DNA from 2 places in the Brachybacterium sp. P6-10-X1 genome. Region 1 is predicted to be linked to the other one. Evidence: riboswitches for the same ligand, from Rfam matches in the RefSeq annotation. Region 1 holds a riboswitch; the other holds the start of a gene.
The links. A riboswitch is a leader RNA that binds a small molecule or an ion and turns the genes downstream of it on or off. The one in region 1 is predicted to bind thiamine pyrophosphate.

Region 1 (4,909 bases):
TTCTCCAGCTTCTGCTGGAGGTCGATCAACTGATCCTGCATGTCGCGACGGATCAGCGGATCCAGGGCGGAGAAGGCCTCGTCCATGAGCATGATGTCGGTGCCGGCGGCCAGGGCGCGGGCCAGGCCCACGCGCTGCTTCATGCCGCCGGAGAGGTTGTCCGGGCGATATCCGCCCCAGCCCTTCAGGCCGACCATCTCGAGGGCGTCGGCGGCCTTCTTCTGGCGCTCCGCCCGGTTCACGCCGCTGACCTCGAGCCCGTAGGCGGCGTTCTCGCCGACGGTGCGATGAGGGAGCAGGGCGAAATGCTGGAAGACCATGGAGATGCGGGCGCGACGCACCTGGCGCACCTTCGCCGGGGACATGGCCGAGAGCACCTCGTCGCCGATGCGCAGCTCGCCGGCGCTGGCGGGCAGCAGACCGTTGACCATGCGGATCAGCGTGGACTTGCCGGATCCGGACAGCCCCATGACGACGAAGTTCTCACCGGGCTCGACGCTGAAACTCGCATCGATCACCGCAGCGGTGAGGCCTTCCTCGCGCAGTTCGGCGCGGTCCCGGCCTTGCCGGAGTGCTTCCACTCCGCGGGCGGGCCGTCGGCCGAAGACCTTGTACAGGCCGTCGGCGGTGATGACTGGTGGCACGTGGGCTCCTTCGTCGGTGGACGTTCGGCAGGTGCGGACCGACTCCTCTCTGCCTGTTCCCCCGACGTGCAGGACACCGGTCCGAACCTCATGATCGCCCTTCCCCAGGGCCTCGGCAAATGGTTCGTGCCCAGGAACAGGGCTTTTGTCCCCTGACGGGGGTTGCCCGGGAGGGGGTGATAGCAGAGCGGAGACGTTCTGGAAAGCCGTATGGCCTGGGATGACGAGCGCAGGGCTCGCACCACCGATCGGATGTCCGGACTGTCCGACAATCTGGAGATAACTATTCGATCACGTGCGCATGTCCGCGGCACGCAGGGCGGTCGGGGATGACCTGGCGCACGTCGTCGACGAGGGGCTTCCGCGTCGTCGAGGGGTGGGGCCCGATGGGGCCGGGCGTTCGCGGCCGGCCGACCGGGGTGGGTCGGCGGCGGGCCGGGTCGATGGCGCGTGGGGCGGGGCGGGGATCGGGAGCGTCGGGTCAGGGCCGCGTCGGCAGGGTCTCGGCGAGGAAGCCGACCGTCTGCTGCCAGGCCTCCTCGGACGCGGGCGCGTGATGCACGAAGGGATGCGGGTTGTCGAAGGCGTGGCCGGCGCCCTCGTGGAGCTCGAAGCGCACCTGGTCCCGGGTGCCGCCGGCGGTGACCGCCTCGCGGATCTGCTGGGCCGTCCCGAGGGGGATGAAGTCGTCGGCGGTGCCGATGTGGTGCAGGCTCGGCACCCTCACATGGGCCGCCTGCTCCAGCAGGGAGGGCAGCGCGGAGCCGTAGTAGCTCACCAGCACCGAGGGGGCGCGACCCTCGAGCGTCGCAGCAGCGGTGGCCGCGAAGGCCAGGCCGCCCCCGTAGCAGAAGCCGATCACGCCGACCCGTTCGGTCTCGACGGCGCCCTGCGCCCGCAGCGCGTTGAGGGAGGCGAGGGCGTCGGCCTCGGCGCGCTCCCACGGCAGGCGCTCGGCCAGGGCCATGCCCTCGGCGAGCCAGGCCTCGGCGTCGTCCCCGTCCTCCACGCCCACGACCGGTGGGTCAAGGCGCGCGAACAGCTGCGGGGCGAGGACCGCATACCCGAGGGCCGCGAGATCCGCGCAGCGCTGCTGCATGTACGGGGACAGTCCGAAGATCTCCTGCAGCACCACGAGGCCGGGCACCGGCTGCTCGAGGTTCTCGGGGAGCCAGAGCAGCCCGGGCAGGTCACCGGCATCGGTGGGGATCTGAGACGTCGTCGCACTCATCCCTCGAGCGTAGCCGGGTGCTTCCCGTCGCGCGGCGTCGGCCGATCCTCGGCGACGTGCGGCGGTCGCCCGGTTCTCGCTCCCGCGCGGGGAGGAAGGGGTCAGGCGAACAGTGCGAGCGCGTAGAGCACGAACAGCAGGAGGTGGACGGCGCCGTGCACGGCGGTGACGCGTTCGGCGGCGACCGAGATCGCCGAGACCGCGAAGGTCGCCCCGAGCAGCAGCAGGTTCGCACCGGACTCGGCGAAGACCACCTGCTGACCTGTGAGCAGCGAGATCACCAGCACGGTGGGGATCGTCAGGGCGTAGGTCGAGACCAGGGCGCCATGGCACAGGTTCACCACCCGCTGGATCTCCCCGCCCAGCGCCGCCCGGACCGCGGTGATCGTCTCCGGGGTGAACACGATCATCGCGATGAGCACCCCGCCGAGCGCTGCGGGAGCCCCGAGCCGCGCGAGGCCCTCGTCCAGCAGGGACGCCATGTGATGGGAGAGCAGCACGATCGGCAGCACGGTGGCGACCAGCACGGCCGTCCGGGACAGCAGCTCGGCGCGATGGGTCGCGAGCACCTGCGTGATCCCGGCGGCGTCCGAGGCGGAGGGCTCGGCGCCGGCCGGGGCCGACGAGGCTGTGCCGCGGCGGGCCGGCGAGGCTGTGCCGCGGCGGGCCGGCGACGCGGTGGTGCGCGGCGATGCGGTGCCGACGGGCACCTCGATCTCCTGGAAATCCCCGGCCTGTGCCCCGGCCTGCCGCCACAGGAAGAACCCGTACAGCGTCACGACCACCACGACCACCACGACAGCCTGGACCGTGGTGAACGATCCGCCGCGGCCGATCAGCGCCGGCAGGGCGAAGACGAGACCGCCGAGGGCGACGAGCAGCACCAGGTAGGTCGAGGCACCCACGCGGTTCGCCCGCAGGTCGCCGTGGCGGATGCCGGCCACCAGCACGCAGATCCCGAGCGCCAGGTTCAGGATGATCATCGAGACCGCCATCACGGAGTCCCGGGCGATGGTGGTGTGCTCGCCGGGCCCGAGCATCACGGCGGCGATCAGCACCACCTCGATCACCACGATGGACAGCGTCAGCACGAGGGTGCCGTAGGGGTCGCCGAGCCGGCGCGCGAGAGCCTCGGCCTGCTGCACGACGCCGCCCGCGGCGACGATGATGACCGCCACGATCGCGGCCAGCAGCAGGAGCAGGACCGTGCCGGAGGACGTCCCCGGATCCGGGGCGAGCGCGGTGAGGGCGGCGACGGAGGCCCAGCCGAGCACGAGGCGGGAGAGCGCGTCCCGGGTGAGGATCGCGGCGATGAGGGTGCGACCGGTGGGAGCGGAGGAGCGGTCGGGTGACGGCATGGGTGGCGTCCTGTTCCGAGGCCGTCCTCGCCGGGGTCCCGTCGGCCGGGTCGTCCCGGCCACGGCGCCACCGGTCCGAGGGCGGCGCGGCTCCCACGGTAAGCGACCGGGGACGGAGCGGGGAAGCGCTGGTGAGCGACCTGACCGTCACCGCGGCGCGGCCGGTCGTGTGACCGGACCGCGCCGAGGTCCCCTGACAGACGTCTTCGGTCCCGTGGTGTGCGGGCACTCGGGACAGCCTGTCAAATAGTCAAAAAAAGGTCAAGGAAGCGTCATGTGTTCACGGGTGGCGCCCGACCGGTAGGGGCCGGGATCCGGTCGACACCCGGGCAGGAACCGCTCGGCCCCACGCGGCACGCCGGTCGGCACACCGGTCGACGACCGGGCGGTCCCGTGCCGGGGGTCGGCAGGTATCGGGCTGCTGCTAGAGTCGCCGACCAGTGACACGGGGTGCCGTCGAGGTGACGGCTGAGAGCACACCCGTCGAACCTGCCCTGGTCAACGCCTGCGAAGGGATCGTCACCCATGACTGCCAGCACGCCCGGCATCCGACTCCGGCACGCCCTCGAGGTCCTGCGCGAACGCGACCCCCTCGTCCAGTGCCTCACCAACACCGTGGTCCAGCAGATCACCGCGGACGTCCTGCTGGCCGTCCGCGCCGCCCCGGCGATGGTCGACCATCCCCAGGAGGCGCCCGTCTTCGCCGGCGCGGCCGACGGAGTGCTGATCAACGTGGGGACCGTGTCCCCGGACCAGGCTGCGGCGATGCCCGCAACGGCCCGCGCCGCCGCGGAGGCCGGCACACCGTGGGTGCTGGACCCGGTCGCCGTCGGCTCCCTGCCCGTGCGCACCCCGCTCGCCCACGAGCTGCTGGCCCTCGGACCCACCGCGATCCGCGGCAATGCCTCCGAGATCGCCGCCCTGGCGGGCGATAGCGCCGGCGGCCGTGGCGTCGACGCCACCGATTCCGTCGAGGGCGTCCTGCGCGCCGGCGGTGATCTCGCCCGCCGCAGCGGCGCCGTGATCGCCGTCTCCGGGGAGCGCGACGCGATCCTCTCCGCCGACCGCTCCACGGTCCTCACCAGTGGGGACGCCCTGATGCCCCGCGTGATCGGGACCGGCTGCTCCCTCGGCGCGGTCTGCGCGGCGTTGCTCGGCGCCCTCCGCGGCAGCGACCTCACCGCGCACGACGCGGTGCTGGCCGCCCACGCCCTGCTCGGCGCCGCCGGCACCGTCGCCGCCCGCGAGGCCCGCGGCGTCGGAACTTTCGCCGTCGCCTGGCTCGACGCCCTGGACACCCTCACTCCCGAGGATGTCGTGACCCTGGTGCAGATCCAGGAGGGCCCGGCCGGAGCGACGGCATGATGCGACCCTCTTTGCGCGCAGCCCACGCCACCGACCTGCGTCTCTACCACGTCACCGACTCGGAGCTGTCCGGCGGGATCGACGCCGTGCCTGCTGTGGTGCTGGCAGCCGTCCGCGGCGGGGCGGGCATGATCCAGCTGCGGGACAAGAACGCCACCGATGCCGACCTGGTGGCGCTGGTCCGCGAGTGTCGCGAGGTGCTCCGGGCAGAGCTCGGGCCCCGTGCGGCGCAGATCCCGCTGGTGGTCGACGACCGGCTCACCGTCGCCGAGCAGACCCGCTGCCACCTCCATGTGGGCCAGGACGACGTG
Region 2 (4,909 bases), 140 kb from region 1:
GGGCACCGACACCCCACCACCGGCGCTGCCCGCCGAGGTGGTCGAGCAGACCCGCGACCGCTACGTCGAGGCCTACGAGCGCCTCACCGGCGAACGGTTCTGATCCGACCGGAGGCGCGGCAGAAGCTCCTCCCGCCCTCCCCTCGCGCTCGTCTCAGACCACGATCAGCACGCCGGTGACCACGCCGGCCACGGCGACGACGAGCACGGTATCGACCCAGGTCAACGGCACGGGCCTCCAGACGGTCCGTGGACCGTCGTCGAGCCCTCGGGATTCCAGGGCCAGAGCGATCCGCTCGGCCGCACGGATCACGTCCACCAGCAGGCCGAACGCGCAACCGAGCAGACGGCGCGGTCCGAGCGGCGGCACCGAGCCGTCAGCTCGCAGCGGCAGCCGCACCCGGTGTGCCCGGGTGAGGACGCTCCACCGTTCCGGGAGATCATCGAGCAGACGACGACCGGCGAGAAGCGCGAGGGCGTACCGGGCGGGCAGGCGAGCGTGCTGCTGCAGGCTCACCATGGTGCGGCGGGGATCGGTCGCGCGGGCGACGCCGAGCGCACCGAGCCCGATCACCAGAGCGCGCAGGGCGAGGGCCGCACCCAGCACCAGCCCCTCCTCGGTGACGCGGACGGGCAGATCCGGCCACGGTTCGCGGCCGGGTCTGCTCAGCACGTTGACGGTGAACACCCCGGCAGCGAAGACCGCGAAGGGCAGCTGTCCGCGCAGCAGACGGCGCGGCCCCATGCGCGTGCCCACCATCACCGCGATGGTGAGCAGGAGGTAGAGCACGGCGAGCGGCGCAGGGTCGGTGAGGAACAGGCACAGTCCGCTGACCGCCGTGAGCAGCCCCAGCAGCACCGTCGGGTTCCGGTGCGCGAGCGGGACCGCCGGAGCAGGCTCGACCGGCTCGGCGCCGGCCCCGGCGCCGGCCCCGGCGACGGTCCCGCCGCGGGACCCGGTCACGGCAGCTGCGCGGGCCACGGGACCTGCGCCCTCTCCGCCGCTGGGAACCAGCCCGGCCGCGGTCATCAGCGCACGGTCCGCGATCAGCGCGGCGGGGGCCAGCGGTGGCAGCACCGTGCCGTCGACGATCACCACCACCGCGTCCGCGGCGGACACGGCCCGCAGATCATGGGTGGTCATCACCACCGCACGTCCTTCGTCAGCCGCCGACCTGAGCATGCCCATGACCGTGCGGTGGGCGGCATGGTCGAGGCCGAACCCGGGCTCGTCGGCCAGCAGGACGGGTCGGTCACGCAGCAGCATCGCCGCGAGCGACAGGCGCCGCTGCTGTCCTCCCGAGAGACGGAACGGGCTCGACCCGCTCCAGTCCGCGAGCCGCAGCCGGGCCAGCATCTCCTCGATCCGCTCCGGGCTCGCCCCCGTGTCGGCGAGCTCGTCGCGCACCGTCGTCCCGACGAACTGCGATTCGGGTCGTTGGAAGACGAGCCCGGCAGCCGACCCGACGACCGTGCCTGTCCGCGGCTGATCGAGGCGGGCGAGCGCACCGAGCAGCGTCGACTTCCCCGCCCCGTTCCGTCCGACGACCGCGACGAGATCGCCGGCGGCCAGGTCGAGATCGATGCCGGAGAGCACGGTCGTGTCGCCGTGCCCGAGCGTGAGACTGCGGGCCCGCAGCGCGAGCGGTCGCGGGACGGCGCTCGGGCCCGAGAGGCCCGGGAATCCCGGTTCGATCCTCGCATCGGACCCGGTCGCGATCCCGGTCCCGGCTTCGGCTCCGGCCTCGGGCTCCGCCCGGGCACCATCATCGTCGGAGCCGCGGTCCTCCCGCGCGAGCTCCTGGTCGAGGTCCCACGGCAGCCAGCACCCCTCCTCCCGCAGCCTGCGGCCGTGCTCGGCGAGGACGCCTGCCGTCGGGCCGTCGGCCAGCACGTGCCCGGAGCGGTCCAGGGCGATGGTGCGTGCCGGCAGCGCCGCGACCCCTCGATCCCCCGCCCACTCGTCGAGCCGGTGCTCCACGAGCACCGTCGCCACCCCGGCGTCGGCGACCACCGATCCCAGGCTCTCCCGCACCGCCGCCACACCGTCGGCATCGAGCATCGCAGTGGGTTCGTCGAGCAGCAGCAGCTTCGGGCCGGCGACGGTCGCCGCCGCGAGAGCCACGCGCTGCAGCTCGCCGCCGGACAGATCGCGCGTCCGCCGGGGCTGCAGGTGCCCCGCCGCGACATGGCGCAGCGCGGAGGCCACCTGCGTCCCGATCCGTGCCCGGGGCACGCACCGGTTCTCCAGCGGCAGCGCGATCTCGTCGGCGACGTCCGGCAGGCACACACCGTCGGCCGGGTCCTGCCCGAGATATCCGACGACGTCCGACAGGGCGACGACCCCGTCGGCCGTCGGGTCCCGCCCGTCGATCCGCAGCCGTCCGCGGAGGCGTGCGCGCACATGGGACGGCACGGCGCCGGCCAGCGCCAGCAGGAAGGTGGACTTCCCCGCGCCGGAGGGCCCGAGCAGGAGGATCTGTTCGCCCGCCCGGATGGTGCCGGTCCAGGGCCCGACGCCGTCCCCCGAGGGGAGGATGACCTCGACGTCCTCCGCCCGGACCAGCGGCCGGCCCCCGTCCCCGTCCTCCGACCTCTCGTGGGCGCTGGCCGCGCCGTGATCCGCGCAGACCGCAGGGGCGCGGTCGACGTGCGGTGCGCCGCCGCACGCCGACGGCGCCTCAGTGGACACGGCGAGCGGGGGCGGCGTCCTCGGACCCCTGCGAACCGGTGCTCCTGCGCGCGGCGCCGATCGCGAAGTTGTCGAGCACCCCGGTGCGCACGAGGGCATCGACCAGGACCTTGGCGAGCAGGCCGCCGAGCACGAGGCCGGAGAGGACCTGCATACCCAGACGCAGGGCGAGGATGTCCTGCCCGTACCAGCCCATGCGCAGCGCGGTCCAGAAGAAGACGAGACCGGCGCCGAGCACCCCGGAGACGGCGAAGGTGCCCCATCCGAACCGGCGATACCGGGTCAGCGCGAAGGGCAGCTCGCTGCCGATGCCCTGGAGCGCCGCGGACACCAGCAGCAGCGGGCCGACGGGACTGCCGAGGAACACCACCTCGACCACGGCCGCGAGGACCTCGGCGATCACGCCGCTGAAGGGCCGACGGATGATCGCGACCGCGACGGGCCCCACCAGCAGCCAGGACCCGGCCAGGACGTGCTGGGCGAGGTCGCCGGCGGGACCCATGGCGATCGCCAGACCGTTCCAGGCCTGGACGAACACCCAGTACAGGAAGCCGAAGGTGATGCCGAGCACCACCATCAGCACGATCTCGCGCAGGTCCATCCGTGCACGGGCGGGGGCGCTCATCGCGTCCCCGGACCGAGATCGCGCACCTCGTGCGACGGGCTGTTGAGACTGAGCGTGAGATGGCTGGTCACGTGCTGGACGCCGCGTCCCACGAGCACCCAACCGGCGAGCGCGGTCGCGAGGACGTCCCCGAGGTCGCCCTCGAGACGGGTCACGAAGTGCTCGGAGCCGCGGAAGGTGCCCAGCTCCCGGGCATGGTCGATCGCCGCGTAGATGTCTCGCATGTGATCGGGGGCGGTGCCGTCCCCGGTGTCCTGGTCGGCCAAGGGGTACAGCGCCCACTCGGCGGTGGCGAAGCGTCCGGTCCGGCGCGGGGGCGGGACCTCGGCACGTCGTGGTCCGGCGCCGCCGGGCAGCTCGCAGACGACCTCGCCAGGGCAGCCGCGCGACAGGTGCACGGTCAGCGTGGCGTGGTGCTCGGTGCGGGCGAGGCCCTCGCCGAGGTCGATCAGCCAGCGCAGGAGGTCCGCCTCGTGACCTCCGACGTAGGTGGAGACGTCGCCGGTCTCGCGCACCAGCGAGCTCTCGTCGAGACCGGAGAGCGTCTCGCCGAGGATCCGGGCGTAGTCGTCGGCCATGACGCCGGCAGTGACCCGGGCACCGACCCCGAAGCCCAGCGGGGACTCGGCGGGGTCCGCGGAGACGGACGAAGCCGACCCCTCACCCGGGGCGGCGGAGGACGCGGGGGAAGCGGACGATGCAGCAGCAGCAGCGGTGGTCACGATCCGTGCCTTTCACGACGCGGCACGGACGCACAGCGGCTCTCGCCCTGCGGAGACTCCCTGCGCCGGCATGATCCGGATCAGGTTCTACGGTCGGAGTCGGAGTACTCCCTCTCAGCCCGGCTCACCGGGCTCCCGTGCACACGGCCACTGTAACCGCCGGCCGGAGCGCGCCGCACAGACCGTCCGCCGCCGCTGCGACCGGGAAGCCGCCGGCGCCCCGTCAGTCCTCGTCAGCTCTCGTCAGTCCTCCACCAGGGGGACGAAGCGGAACGCTCCGTGCTCGGTGTCCCGCAGCTCGTCCCCTCGGCGTTCGACGCGGCGCATCGTGGGGCCCACCGGGATCACCATCACCCCGCCGTCGGCCAGCTGCTCGACCAGGTCGTCCGGGAGCTGCCGCGCCTCGGCGGAGACCAGGATCCGGTTGTAGGGGCCGTCCTCTGGGGCGCCCAGCACACCCGGGCGGGCGAGCCGGATCTCCGCCACGCCCGCGGTGTCGTCGGCGAGGAGGGCCTGTCGCGACGGTTCGATGAGCGCCTCCTGGCGCTCCACGCCGATCACCCTCCCGTCGGGTCCGACGAGGTGCGCGAGCAGCGCCGTCGTCCACCCCGAGCCGGATCCGAGGTCGAGAACCCTGGCGCCGGGCGGGACGTCGAGCAACCGGAGCATGGCTCCGACGGTGAAGGGCTGCGAGTTCGTCTGGCCGTGGCCGATGGGGAGCGGAGCGTCCTGGTCCGCCCGATCGCGCTGGTCCTCGGGCAGGAACCGGGCCCGCTGCACCGCCCGGAAGGCGAGTTCCACGGCGTCGTCGCGTCCCATGACGATCCGTCAGCCTGCGGGGATCTCGACGACGCCGTCGGCCGGCCAGTC

Region 2: linked by a shared signal. The riboswitch ahead of BH708_RS08220 (YkoF family thiamine/hydroxymethylpyrimidine-binding protein) and the one ahead of thiM (hydroxyethylthiazole kinase) in region 1 are both predicted to bind thiamine pyrophosphate.

Annotation. Positions count from the first base shown of each region.
Region 1 is NZ_CP017297.1:1,935,405-1,940,313, reverse strand. It holds gene BH708_RS08900 (glycine betaine/L-proline ABC transporter ATP-binding protein) at 1-644, opposite strand, end outside; gene BH708_RS08895 (dienelactone hydrolase family protein) at 1,126-1,875, opposite strand; gene BH708_RS08890 (calcium:proton antiporter) at 1,977-3,233, opposite strand; TPP riboswitch at 3,670-3,767, shown strand; gene thiM (hydroxyethylthiazole kinase) at 3,759-4,598, shown strand; gene thiE (thiamine phosphate synthase) at 4,595-4,909, shown strand, end outside.
Region 2 is NZ_CP017297.1:1,794,686-1,799,594, forward strand. It holds gene BH708_RS08205 (phosphoribosylaminoimidazolesuccinocarboxamide synthase) at 1-103, shown strand, start outside; gene BH708_RS08210 (ATP-binding cassette domain-containing protein) at 155-2,692, opposite strand; gene BH708_RS08215 (ECF transporter S component) at 2,682-3,317, opposite strand; gene BH708_RS08220 (YkoF family thiamine/hydroxymethylpyrimidine-binding protein) at 3,314-4,039, opposite strand; TPP riboswitch at 4,079-4,188, opposite strand; gene BH708_RS08225 (protein-L-isoaspartate O-methyltransferase) at 4,283-4,858, opposite strand; gene BH708_RS08230 (MBL fold metallo-hydrolase) at 4,868-4,909, opposite strand, start outside.